4 regions of the Serratia sp. TSA_105.2 genome follow, and region 4 is predicted to be linked to each of the others. Evidence: predicted binding sites of a transcription regulator. Region 4 holds the regulator's gene; each other region holds the start of a gene.

Region 1 (3,383 bases), on a different contig from region 4:
CTCGCGTTCCGATATGGATCTGCTGGAAGCCTTCAAAGAGTTCGAATACCCGAACGAAATCGGGCCGGGCGTCTACGATATCCACTCGCCGAACGTGCCGAGCGTGGAATGGATTGAAGCGCTGCTGCGTAAAGCGGCGCAGAACATCCCGGCGGAACGCCTGTGGGTTAACCCGGATTGCGGCCTGAAAACCCGCGGCTGGCCGGAAACCAGGCAGTCGCTGGCCAACATGGTATTGGCGGCACAGCGCCTGCGCGAGCACGCGTGATGCCGTGCGGCGGGTAAACCGCCGCTTATGGATTTACTGGTGTGATGATTGGGCGCTTCGGCGCCCTTTTTTATGCGCGGGAAATTATTTGACGCCGTGCTGGGCGAACCACGCCAGCATGCGCTGCCAGCCGTCTTGCGCCGCTTCGGCGTTGTAGCTGGGACGATAATCGGCGTTGAACGCATGCCCGACCTCGGGATACACCACGATTTCGGCCTCGGCGTTGGCGGCGCGGATCGCCTGACGCATGGTTTCCACCGTCTCCAGCGGGATGCCGCTGTCCTGGCCGCCATACAGCCCCAGCACCGGCGCCGACAGGTGGGTGGCGACGTCGACCGGCTGCTTCGGTGAATTCAGCGTTTTCTCGCCGACCAGTTTGCCGTACCAGGCGACCGCCGCCTTCAACTGCGGGTTATGCGCCGCGTACAGCCAGGTGATGCGGCCACCCCAGCAAAAACCGGTGATCGCCAGCTTGCCGGCGTCGCCGCCGTGGCGGATAGCCCAGTGTGCGGCGTGATCCAGATCCGACAGCACCTGACGATCCGGCACCTTGGTGACCAACTGCTGGAACAGCTCGCCGATATCGGTGTAGTCGTTGGCGTCGCCCTGGCGGAAATAGAGCTCGGGCGCGATCGCCAGATAGCCCTGCTTGGCCAGGCGGCGGCACAGATCCTGAATATGTTCATGGACGCCGAAGATTTCCTGCACCACCAGCACGATGGGGAAAGGGCCGCTCTGGTCGGCGGGTTTGGCGACGTAGGCCGGCAGCGCGTCGCCCTGAGAAGGAATGGTCGTTTGCCCGGCGTGAATGCCCTGTTCGTCGGTGATAATCGCGGAGGCGGCCAACGGCGCGGCGGCCGGGGCGAATCCCCCCTGAGGCTGTTCTAATGTCATCACATGTTCGGTTTTCATTGCGGTCTCCGTGCAATAGAAAAAAGCGCTGAGATTAACTATAGGAAAGATTACCCATTATTGGCGCTGCGTGGCGCACTTTCGGACAAGTTGATAAAAAACGGCTAATTATCTGGCTTTGCGGCATTTTTAAGCGCTTTTTATCATGTTATTACGCGTTTTGCCCCGCGTAAGTGCCATAAGGTGCGTTAGAGGGCTTTTTTGTCCCTAAGCAACCGATAAGATGAGGGTATTTCGAATTGATCAGCTAAATAGTTTCAGCCGGCAACCAACGGGCAGAGGGCGGCAAGATTTGTCGGCTAGACTGAGGTATAGCGGTGCGCTCTGGGGGCGTTACAGTGATTTTTGTGATAAAAATCACAAAAAATATGTAGCATGTAATTTGTTTCTCTTTTCATAGTGACTATCGTCACGAAATTAAGCGGCGATTTTCAGTAGAGTGCTTTTTTGTTCCTCCCAATAAACATGATCCATGAGGAGTCTCGTATGTCTCAGTCTGACGTTTTTCATCTCGGCCTCACCAAGAACGATTTACAAGGGGCCCAGCTTGCCATCGTGCCGGGCGATCCGCAGCGCGTAGAGAAGATTGCCAAGCTGATGGAAAATCCGGTGCATCTGGCCTCCCATCGTGAATTCACTACCTGGCGCGCGGAGCTGGACGGCAAGGCGGTGATCGTCTGCTCTACCGGTATCGGCGGCCCGTCTACCTCTATCGCGGTGGAAGAGCTGGCGCAGCTGGGCATTCGCACCTTCCTGCGCATCGGCACCACCGGCGCCATTCAGGCGAACATCAACGTCGGTGACGTGCTGGTCACCACGGCGGCGGTACGCCTCGACGGCGCCAGCCTGCACTTTGCGCCGATGGAGTTCCCGGCGGTCGCGGACTTCGCCTGCACCACCGCGCTGGTGGAAGCGGCCAAGGCCAGCGGCGCTACCACGCACATCGGCGTGACCGCCTCCTCCGATACCTTCTATCCGGGCCAGGAGCGTTACGACACTTACTCCGGCCGCGTGGTCAGCCGCTTCAAAGGCTCGATGGAAGAGTGGCAGGCGATGGGCGTGATGAACTATGAAATGGAATCCGCCACGCTGTTGACCATGTGTGCCAGCCAGGGCCTGCGTGCCGGCATGGTGGCCGGGGTGATCGTCAACCGCACCCAGCAAGAGATCCCGAACGCCGAGACCATGAAAAACACCGAAAGCAAAGCGGTGCAGATCGTGGTGGACGCCGCCCGCCGCCTGCTGTAATCGCCTTTCCCCCAGCGGGCCGCCGACGCGGCCCGTTTTTCCATTCGCGGCGAATCTGTTACGGTGATACTCCTCAGCGCTGCGCCGATGGCTGCCGCGCGTTGTCATAACAAAAACAACGAGGACGTTTATGACCGCCCAGATCCTGCTTCATCCTTCGCTCGCGCCGCTCGACGGCGGCATCAATTTCCGCGACTTCGGCGGCAACGGCGTGGCCGACGGGCGCCGCATCAAGCGCGGCCTGCTGTTCCGCTCCGGTTCCCTCGAGCGGCTGACGGAAAACGACTGCACCTTTCTCGCCGGCGTGCCGGTGCGTTCGGTGCTGGACTACCGCGATGCCGATGAGGTGCAGGCCAAGCCGGATATTCTGTGGAGTGGCGCCGACTATCACCACGTGCCGGCCAACCCGCTGAGCAGCGAAGTCAACGCCAACCTGGAGAAGCTCACCAACGAGACGCTGGCCGCCTTCGACGCCCGGGCGTTCATGCTGGAGCTGTATCGCCGCCTGCCGTTCGGCAATGCGGCCTATCAGCGGCTGGCGCAGCTGTTGAGCAATCCTGGCGGCGGCGCCATCGTACAGCACTGCGCGGTCGGCAAGGATCGCACCGGGGTCGGTTCGGCACTGGTGCTGTTCGCGCTGGGGGCCGACGAAGCGACGGTGCTGGAAGACTATCTGCTAACCGAAACCACGCTGGCCACTTTCCGCGAGCAGATGCTGGATCAGCTGTCTATCAAGCTGAATGCGGCGGCGCTGGAGCAATTCGCCTACGTGCTCAGCGCGCGCGAGGAGTTCCTGATGACGGCGTTGGGCTGCATCCGTCAGCAATACGGTTCCACCGACCGCTGGCTGGAAGCGGAATACGGCCTGGGCGCGGCCCAGCGCGAAGCGGTGCAGGCGTTCTACCTCGAGTAAATCGCCGCGCGTTTAGCCGGGGTTTAACTCGCCCCGGCCTAT
Region 2 (3,383 bases), on a different contig from region 4:
GCCGAGTATGGTCAGCCGCTGCGCGGCAAGCTGTTGATGTTCGATGCGATGAGCATGCAGTTCCGGGAGATGAAACTGCCGAAGGATCCGCACTGCGAGGTGTGCGGCGGGGAATGACGGATAAAAAAAGGGCGGGATAATTCCCGCCCTGATGCGTTGCCGCGAGGGTTACACGATGCCCTGGCTGCGCAGATAGTCTTCGTAGTTGCCGGTAAAGTCGATCACCTTGTTCGGGGTGATTTCCAGAATCCGGGTTGCCAGCGAGCTGACGAACTCACGGTCGTGGGAGACGAAGATCAGCGTGCCTTCGTACATCTCCAGCGCCATGTTCAGCGATTCGATGGATTCCATATCCAGGTGGTTGGTCGGTTCGTCCATCACCAGAATATTCGGGCGCTGCATCATCAGCTTGCCGAACAGCATGCGGCCCTTCTCACCACCGGACAGCACCTTCACTTTCTTCTTGATGTCGTCCTGGCTGAACAGCAAACGGCCCAGCACGCTGCGCACCGCCTGCTCGTCGTCTTTTTCCTGCTTCCACTGGCTCATCCAGTCGAACACGGTCAGAGTATCGTCGAACTCGTATTCGTGATCCTGCGCGTAGTAACCGATACGGGCGTTTTCCGACCACTTCACGGTGCCGCTGTCCGGCTGCGCGTCGCCCACCAGCGTTTTCAGCAGGGTGGTTTTACCGATGCCGTTGGCGCCCAGCACCGCAACCTTCTCACCCACTTCCACCATCAGGTTCAGCTTGCTGAACAGCGGGCCGTTGTCGAAGCCCTTGGTGAGCGCTTCCACTTCCAGCGCGTTACGGAACAGCTTCTTGTCCTGATCGAAACGGATGAACGGGTTCTGGCGGCTGGAGGCCTTCACTTCTTCCAACTGGATCTTGTCGATCTGGCGGGCGCGCGAGGTGGCCTGCTTGGATTTGGAGGCGTTGGCGCTGAAGCGGCTGACGAACGATTGCAGCTCGTTGATCTGCGCCTTCTTCTTCGCGTTGTCGGCCAGCAGACGTTCACGCGCCTGGGTGGCGGCGGTCATGTATTCGTCGTAGTTGCCCGGATAAACGCGCAGCTCGCCGTAGTCCAGATCCGCCATGTGGGTGCAGACCATGTTCAGGAAGTGACGGTCGTGCGAGATGATGATCATGGTGCTGTTGCGTTCGTTCAGCACCTGCTCCAGCCAGCGAATGGTATCGATGTCCAGGTTGTTCGTCGGTTCGTCGAGCAGCAGGATTTCCGGATCGGAGAACAGCGCCTGCGCCAGCAACACGCGCAGCTTCCAACCCGGCGCGATTTCGCTCATCGGGCCGTAGTGCTGTTCCACCGGAATACCGACGCCAAGCAGCAGTTCGCCGGCACGCGCTTCGGCGGTGTAACCGTCCATCTCGCCGTAGGCGACTTCCAGATCGGCCACTTTATAGCCGTCTTCTTCGCTCATCTCCGCCATGGCATAGATGCGGTCGCGCTCTTCCTTCACCGCCCACAGCTCGGTGTGGCCCATGATCACGGTGTCCAGCACGCTGTATTGTTCGAAGGCAAACTGATCCTGACGCAGTTTACCCAGACGCTCGTTCGGATCGAGGAACACGTTGCCGCCGGTCGGCGCCAAATCGCCGCCGAGGATTTTCATAAAGGTGGACTTGCCGCAGCCGTTGGCGCCGATCAGGCCGTAACGGTTGCCGCCGCCGAATTTGACAGAGATGTTTTCAAACAACGGCTTGCTGCCGAACTGCATGGTGATGTTGTTGGTGCTTAACACAGCGCTCGCTCTTTATACATAGGGAATGTGATTTGGCGCGCATTATGCCACAACGGGGTGCAGAGATCGCGGGAAGTTTTGGTGACATTTTGAGCGGCGCCGACGGATGAATCATACCTGCGTTGGATAATACCGATGAAAGTCACGGGGAGGCTTCGCTCAGCAAACCATACAATAGCTCGAACAAATTCACAAAACATATTAATTATCGGGATTAATTAAAATAAAAAATGAAATACATTCTCGCCAGATACCGCACCAGGTAAGAATAAATCGCACCTGAATACCTCTTGAGAATCATTGATACAGTCAACACACTTCTATTTAATTCTATTTCTTGCCGACTATCGCCACATATTCTGCTATACGCGATATTTTGTGACCGCCTTCTTAAATGCCAGGGGTTTTTCGATGATTAATGCGCGACAGCTCACTAAATCGGCACTAAACCACCTCACTACCACACGTCATAAATTCAAAAAAAACATATAAATACAAAAAGTTAAAAAAATCAAACCAGCATTATCCCGTTAATCGCCCTCATATTGCATAGAATTGTACATACAAGTATATGTAAACGTGACGTTGCCATTTTGTTGGCGTTTCGGGTCTCGGTTATCGCCGCACCAGATAACGCCGTCTGTGGCCAGAAAATAATAACAACACACCGTCCACCTATCGCGAGAGATAACGATGAACACTGCTGAAAAAACCTTGCCCAAAAGCCAAACGGCGGAGAAAAGCGCGGTAAAATACAAAGTCATTGTCGGTGCCAGCCTGGGCAACGGCCTGGAGATTTTCGACTTCACCGTGTACAGCTTCTTTGCCGCCATCATCGGCAAACTCTATTTTCCCAGCGACAGCGCCTACGGCTCTTTGTTGATGTCGGTGGCGGTGTTCGGCGTCGGCTTTATCATGCGCCCGCTGGGCAGCATGGTGCTGGGCGCCTATGCCGACCGGGTCGGCCGCAAGGCCGCCATGCTGATGACCATCGTGCTGATGGGCGTCGGCACCGCCCTGATTGCCTTCGCGCCAACCCATGCGCAAATCGGCGTTCTGGCACCGGTGCTGATCGTAGTCGGCCGCCTGATTCAGGGCTTCGCCGCCGGCGGTGAAGTGGGCTCAGCGACCACGCTACTGCTGGAGTCCGCCGGGGCCAATCAGCGCGGCTTTTTCGTCAGTTGGCAGGCCATCAGCCAGGGCGTCAGCGCCCTGCTCGGCGCCTCTTGCGGGCTGGCGCTCACCTATTTTCTGTCGGAAGAGGCGCTGTATGCCTGGGGCTGGCGCGTGCCGTTCATCATCGGCCTGCTGATCATTCCGGTCGGCGTCTATATCCGTAAGCACCTGGAAGAGACCTACAGCGGCGAACAGCCGGATCGTGCGCGGGTACCGCTGAATCCGGTATGGGATCTGGTGAGCAACCATGCTAAAGACCTATTGCTGGGGGTGCTGGTCATCATGTCCGGCACCGTGATGGTTTATGTGGTTCTGCTTTACATGCCGACCTACATGATGCAGACCTACCACATCGCCGGCCCGACTGCCTATCTGTTCAGCTGTATCGCCTCCGTGGTGCAAATCGTGGCGGTCTATTACGCCGGGCGCTATGTCGATCGGATCCA
Region 3 (3,383 bases), on a different contig from region 4:
TTTGGCGCGCGCGTCGGCCTCGTCTTGCGCCAGGCCGCCGGACAGCAGCATTTCCACACACAGCGCCAGCGTCACTTCCAGCAGGCGCGGGTTGCGGTATTCGCCGGTCAGGAAACGCACCGCTTCGCGCACTTCCACCGCGTTGCCGGCGCTGGAGGCCAGCACCTGGTTCATGTCGGTCAGCAGCGCGGTGGTCTTGCAGCCCGCGCCGTTGGCCACGCCGACGATCGCCTGCGCCAAGTCCTGCGACAGCGCATAGGTCGGCATAAAGGCGCCGGAGCCGACCTTCACGTCCATCACCAGCGCATCCAACCCTTCCGCCAGCTTCTTGGCCAGAATGGAAGCGGTGATCAGCGGGATCGAATCCACAGTGGCGGTGATGTCGCGGGTGGCGTAAAAACGTTTGTCCGCCGGCGCCAGCGAGCTGGTCTGGCCGATGATCGCCACGCCGACGTCCTGAATGATTTTGCGGAAGGCGTTATCGTCCGGGAAAATATTGAAGCCCGGAATGGCTTCCAGCTTGTCCAGCGTGCCGCCGGTATGCCCCAGGCCGCGGCCGGAGATCATCGGCACATAGCCGCCGCAGGCCGCCACCATCGGGCCGAGCATCAGCGAGGTCACGTCGCCCACGCCGCCGGTCGAATGCTTGTCGACGATCGGGCCGTTCAGCGCCAGACTCTTCCAGTCCAGCACGGTGCCGGAATCGCGCATCGCCATGGTGAGCGCCACGCGCTCCGGCATGCTCATGTCATGGAAATAAATGGTCATCGCCAGCGCGGCGATCTGCCCTTCCGACACCACGTTGTCGCGAATGCCGTTGATGAAAAAGCGGATTTCCGCTTCGCTTAACGGCTGGCCGTCGCGTTTTTTACGAATAATTTCTTGAGCCAGGAACAAGGCATCCCCCTGTGTCGCCGAGAGTCGGTGCAGACGGGCGCGCCTGGCGCCCGCCAACGAAATCGATCAGTAGCCGCCGCCGGCGGTCTGGGTCTGGTGGCCCAGCGCGGTCAGCAAGCTGGCCAGCAGGCTGGAAGCGCCAAAGCGGAAATGCCGCGCATCGGCCCACCCTTCGCCCAGAATACGATCGGCAAGTTGCAGATAATGCAGCGCGTCTTCCGCGGTGCGCACGCCGCCGGCCGGCTTGAAGCCCACGGTCTTCGCCACGCCCAGATCGCGGATCACCGACATCATCAGCTCGGCGCTCTCCAAAGTGGCATTGACCGACACCTTACCGGTGGAGGTCTTGATAAAGTCCGCCCCGGCCTTGATGGCAATCTCGGACGCCTTGCGGATCAGGTCGGCCTGCTTCAGCTCACCGGTTTCGATGATCACTTTCAGCAGCACGTTGGCCGCCTGACAAGCCTGCTTGCACTGTTTCACCAGCTCGAAGCCGACCTGTTCGTTGCCGGCGATCAGCGCGCGGTAAGGGAACACCACGTCCACTTCATCCGCGCCATAGGCGATGGCCGCGCGGGTTTCCGCCAGCGCGATGTCGATATCGTCGTTGCCATGCGGGAAGTTGGTCACGGTGGCGATACGGATATCCGGCGTGCCTTGCTCGCGCAGCGCCTTGCGCGCTACCGGAATAAAACGCGGGTAGATACAGATGGCCGCCGTGTGGCCGGCCGGGCTGTTGGCCTGACGACAGAGGGCGATCACTTTCTCGTCGGTGTCATCATCATTCAGCGTGGTTAAATCCATCAGGTTCAGCGCACGTTGCGCTGCTGCGGTTAATTCGGTCATAAAACTCTCCAACTGAGTACCTGGGTGTTGGCGAGCGGACTTGGTTCCATGAAGATAGCGCAGGGGAACGGCGTTCCCGCGGCGGCAACTGAGATCCTTCTCACCGCACATGGCCACCCGCCTTGCGGCCGGCCAGTAATAGCTATTTGAACACGAATGCCAAGGGCGATTCGCGTTCATCGTCACACTATATGAAATAGCACTGTAACAGACCGGAATTATATGTGAAGAGCATCACAAAATAACGCGATATCGTTCACAAATTCGCTAAAGAAGCGGCTGAAGATCGCGGGTGCGGCAAGCACCCGCGTTGCTTAGAGTATAGGCGGAGTCCCGCGATCGGTCGCGCCGTCGCGGGCTCCGGGATGGCTTACAGCGCCAGGAAGAAACCGGCGATGGTGGCGCTCATCAGGTTGGACAGCGTGCCCGCCGCCACGGCCTTCAGACCGAAACGCGCGATGTCGTGGCGACGGTTGGGCGCCATGCTGCCCAGACCGCCCAGCAGGATCGCCACCGAGGAAAGGTTGGCGAAGCCGCACAGCGCGAAGGAAATGATCGCCTTGGTGTGGGTCGACAGGACCTGCAGGCCTTCCGCCGCCACCACGTCGTCCGGACGCAGATAGGCGCCGAAGTTCATGTAAGCGACGAACTCGTTGACGATGATCTTCTGGCCGATAAACGAACCGGCGGTCATCGCTTCGCTCCACGGCACGCCGATCAGGAAGGCGATCGGCGAGAACACCCAACCGAGGATCAGTTCAAGCGACAGCTGCGGATAATCGAACCAGCCGCCGATACCGCCGAGAATGCCGTTAAGCAAGGCGATCAGCGCGATAAACGCCAGCAGCATCGCACCGACGTTTAGCGCCAGCTGCATGCCGGAAGCCGCGCCGGAAGCCGCCGCGTCGATCACGTTGGCCGGACGATCTTCTTCGGCGATCAGCTTCATCGCATCGTCTTTATCGTGGGTCTGCTCGGTTTCCGGCACCATCAGCTTGGCGAACAGCAGTCCGCCCGGCGCGGCCATGAAGGACGCGGCGATCAGGTATTCCAGCGGCACGCCCATCTGCGCGTACCCTGCCAGCACCGAACCGGCTACCGAGGCCAGGCCACCGCACATCACGGCGAACAGTTCTGACTGGCTCATGGTGGCGATATACGGGCGCACCACCAGCGGCGCTTCGGTCTGGCCAACGAAAATGTTGGCGGTCGCCGACAGCGATTCGGTGCGCGAGGTGCCCAGCAGCTTGTGCAGGCCGCCGCCCAGCACGCGGATCACCAACTGCATGATGCCGAGGTAGTACAGCACCGCAATCAGCGAGGAGAAGAACACGATCACCGGCAGAACGCGCAGCGCGAATACGAAGCCGCCGCCGCCGAACACCTCGAACATCTTGTCGGACACCAGCCCACCGAAAATGAACGAAATGCCCTGATTGCCGTAGGCGATAACGTTTGCCACGCCGTTAGACATACTGCCGAGGATGCTGCGGCCCAGCGGCACGTACAGCACCAGCGCGCCGATGCCGATCTGGATGATGAACGCCCACACGACGGTGCGCAGTTTGATGGCCCGGCGGTTGCTGGAGAGCAGCACCGCAATGGCGATCAGCACTGCCATGCCGACCAGACTCATGATG
Region 4 (3,383 bases):
TTGCAAACCAGCGCGCGCCATTTTTTCCTGAGATAGAGAGCGTCAACAAGAGCCACAATAATCCCCTGACGCCGGCGCATTCAACACGGAGTGACAACCACCATGTCTGCCAAACATCCCGTTATCGCGGTGACCGGTTCCAGCGGCGCCGGCACCACCACCACCAGCGTGGCGTTCCGCAAAATATTCCAACAGCTCAACATTCGCGCCGCCGAGTTAGAGGGTGACAGCTTCCACCGCTACACCCGGCCGGAAATGGATGCGGCGATCCGCAAGGCGCGCGATCTGGGCAGACACATCAGCTATTTCGGCCCCGAGGCCAACGACTTCGGCCTGCTGCAGCAGAGCTTTATCGACTACGGCAAGAACGGCACCGGGCGCTCGCGCAAGTATCTGCACACCTACGATGAAGCGGTGCCCTACAATCAGGTGCCGGGTACCTTCACCCCGTGGGAACCGCTGCCGGCGCCGACCGACGTGCTGTTTTACGAGGGGCTGCACGGCGGCGTGGTCACCGAGCACCACGACGTAGCCAACCACGTCGATCTGCTGGTTGGCGTGGTACCGATCGTCAACCTGGAATGGATCCAGAAACTGATCCGCGATACCGGCGAGCGCGGTCACTCTCGCGAAGCGGTGATGGACTCGGTGGTGCGTTCGATGGAAGATTACATCAACTACATCACGCCGCAGTTCTCGCGCACCCACATCAACTTCCAGCGCGTGCCGACGGTGGACACCTCCAACCCGTTCGCCGCCAAGGCGATTCCCTCACTGGACGAAAGCTTCGTGGTGATCCACTTCCGCGGGCTGGATCAGATAGACTTCCCCTATTTGCTGGCGATGCTGCAGGGCTCGTTTATCTCACACATCAATACGTTAGTGGTGCCGGGCGGCAAGATGGGGCTGGCGATGGAGCTGATCATGGCGCCGCTGGTGCAGCGGTTGCTGGAAGGCAAGAAGATCGAATAAATGCGTTAAGCGCGGCGCCGAGCCGCGCTCCGTCTCGATTACGCCGGTTGGCGGATCTCGAAGCTGTGGGTCACCGTGGCGGCCTTGTTGAGCATCAGCGCCACCGAGCAGTATTTCTCCGCCGACAGGTTCACCGCACGCTCGACGATCTTGTCGGTCAGGTCCTGGCCGGTAACGATGAAGTGCAGGTTGATATGGGTGAACAACCGCGGGGCTTCTTCGCGGCGCTCGGAGGTCAGCTTCACCTCGCAGTCGCGCACGTCGTTGCGCCCTTTTTGCAGGATGGACACCACGTCGATCGCGCTGCAGCCGCCCACCGACATCAGCACCATCTCCATCGGGCTGGGCGCTTTATCACCGGCGTTGCCGTCCATCAGCACCTGGTGGCCGGAGGCCGATTCACCCAAAAACGTTAACCCTTCCACCCATTTAACTCTTGCCTGCATTCTGGTCACTCCGGTTGATTTCTTAAAATCAGGGTACGCTTTCGCATAGAAACAGGCAACGTAACCTGATGCTAATCATGCTGAAGCGAGACAACACGAGACACCCGCCTTACTCTGTGCTACAAACAGAGCCGCAATAAATCTTTCCGGGACACTGAATTTCAGGGAAACGCCCAGAGAAAGGCTCCTTTACCGGTATGTTAACAGAATGTAGCTTGCAGCGCTTACGGCAAGTTAATATGCTAGAGCGACAGCGTATTTTTATGACACGCCTCAAAACTTGCCGGTAGCCCTCGCTCATGACTGCGGCTACAGGCGGGTTTTACAGGGAACTCTGACCCCTGTGACACAAGGCAGCGATAACAACAGAGGATAACAGCGAATGGTTCTCGGCAAACCGCAAACAGACCCTACTCTCGAATGGTTCCTGTCTCATTGCCATATCCACAAATATCCATCGAAGAGTACGCTGATTCACCAAGGTGAAAAGGCCGAAACGCTTTACTACATCGTGAAAGGCTCCGTCGCGGTGCTGATCAAGGATGAAGAAGGTAAAGAGATGATCCTGTCCTACCTCAACCAGGGGGATTTCATCGGCGAGCTCGGATTGTTCGAAGAAGGCCAGGAGCGCAGCGCCTGGGTTCGCGCGAAAACCGCCTGTGAAGTGGCCGAAATTTCCTACAAGAAATTCCGTCAGTTGATCCAGGTGAACCCGGACATCCTGATGCGTCTGTCCGCCCAAATGGCGAGCCGCCTGCAGGTCACCTCCGAAAAAGTGGGCAACCTCGCCTTCCTGGACGTTACCGGCCGCATCGCGCAAACCCTGCTGAATCTGGCGAAGCAACCCGACGCCATGACTCACCCGGACGGCATGCAGATCAAAATCACCCGTCAGGAGATCGGCCAGATCGTCGGCTGCTCGCGTGAAACCGTTGGCCGTATTCTGAAAATGCTGGAAGATCAAAACCTGATTTCCGCCCACGGCAAAACCATTGTCGTCTACGGCACCCGTTAATCTCTGAAGAAACGGCGCAATCTGCGCCGTTTTTTTATCTGCTCTCTGCCATGTGGCGCCGCCTGATCTACCACCCGGAAATCAACTACGCACTGCGACAAACGCTGGTGTTGTGCCTGCCGGTGCTGTTCGGCCTGCTGATAGGCCAGCTGCAGCTCGGCCTGATGTTCTCTCTGGTGCCCGCCTGCTGCAATATCGCCGGGCTGGACACGCCGCATAAGCGCTTCTTTAAACGGCTGATCGTCGGCGGGTCGCTGTTCGCCTTCAGCAGCGTGCTGCTGCAACAGGCCATGTTGTGGCACCTGCCGCTGCCGGCGCTGATGCTGGGCCTGGCGCTGCTGCTCGGCGTCACCGGTGAAATCAGCCCGCTGCACGCCCGGCTGTTGCCGGCGGCGCTGGTGGCCGCCATCTTCGCCCTCAGCACGGCCGGCACGGTGCCCATCTGGCAGGCGCCGCTGCTGTACGCCATCGGCACCGCCTGGTACGGCTTATTCACCTGGTTCTGGTTCAAGCTGTGGAAAGAGCAGCCGATGCGCGAGACGCTCAGCCAGCTCTACCTGGAACTGGCGGACTATTTCGAAGCCAAATACTCGCTGCTGACCCAGCACACCGATCCGCAGACCGCGCTGCCTCCGCTGCTGGTGCGCCAGCAAAAGGTGATGGACCTGATCAGCCTGTTGTACCAACAGCTTAATTTCCTGCCGCACGCCAACAACCTCGAGCAAAAGCGCCTGCAGCGCGCCTTTCAGGTGGCGATGGACCTGCAGGAGCACATCACCGTCAGCCTGCATCTGCCGGAAGAGGTGCAAAAACTGGTGGAGCAGAGCCAGGCCGAAGCGATCATTCGCCGCAATGCTCAGGTGATCGCCGGCCGGCTGCGCGTGGTGGCGCACGATATTCTCTACCATCAACATTCGAAGCGCTTCTCCATGACCCACGAGCTGGCGGCG

The links. Region 4 encodes CRP, which controls carbon source genes, mostly activating them, when cyclic AMP is high. Its sites were predicted from a motif close to ATGTGANNNNNNTCACAT; they were not measured.
Region 1: the regulator CRP is predicted to act here: its motif matches at 1,526-1,543, upstream of udp (uridine phosphorylase).
Region 2: the regulator CRP is predicted to act here: its motif matches at 1,787-1,804, upstream of ACUTSC_RS07625 (ABC-F family ATPase).
Region 3: the regulator CRP is predicted to act here: its motif matches at 1,966-1,983, upstream of deoC (deoxyribose-phosphate aldolase).

What each region holds. Positions count from the first base shown of each region.
Region 1 is NZ_JBQZFT010000016.1:21,117-24,499, reverse strand. It holds gene metE (5-methyltetrahydropteroyltriglutamate--homocysteine S-methyltransferase) at 1-268, shown strand, start outside; gene ACUTSC_RS24015 (dienelactone hydrolase family protein) at 353-1,180, opposite strand; gene udp (uridine phosphorylase) at 1,667-2,428, shown strand; gene ACUTSC_RS24005 (tyrosine-protein phosphatase) at 2,559-3,341, shown strand.
Region 2 is NZ_JBQZFT010000002.1:276,910-280,292, forward strand. It holds gene moeB (molybdopterin-synthase adenylyltransferase MoeB) at 1-117, shown strand, start outside; gene ACUTSC_RS07625 (ABC-F family ATPase) at 169-1,761, opposite strand; gene ACUTSC_RS07630 (MFS transporter) at 2,455-3,383, shown strand, end outside.
Region 3 is NZ_JBQZFT010000004.1:254,129-257,511, reverse strand. It holds gene deoA (thymidine phosphorylase) at 1-897, opposite strand, end outside; gene deoC (deoxyribose-phosphate aldolase) at 964-1,743, opposite strand; gene ACUTSC_RS15440 (NupC/NupG family nucleoside CNT transporter) at 2,114-3,383, opposite strand, start outside.
Region 4 is NZ_JBQZFT010000017.1:23,088-26,470, forward strand. It holds gene ACUTSC_RS24265 (phosphoribulokinase) at 103-972, shown strand; gene ACUTSC_RS24270 (OsmC family protein) at 1,011-1,418, opposite strand; gene crp (cAMP-activated global transcriptional regulator CRP) at 1,801-2,433, shown strand; gene ACUTSC_RS24280 (YccS/YhfK family putative transporter) at 2,484-3,383, shown strand, end outside.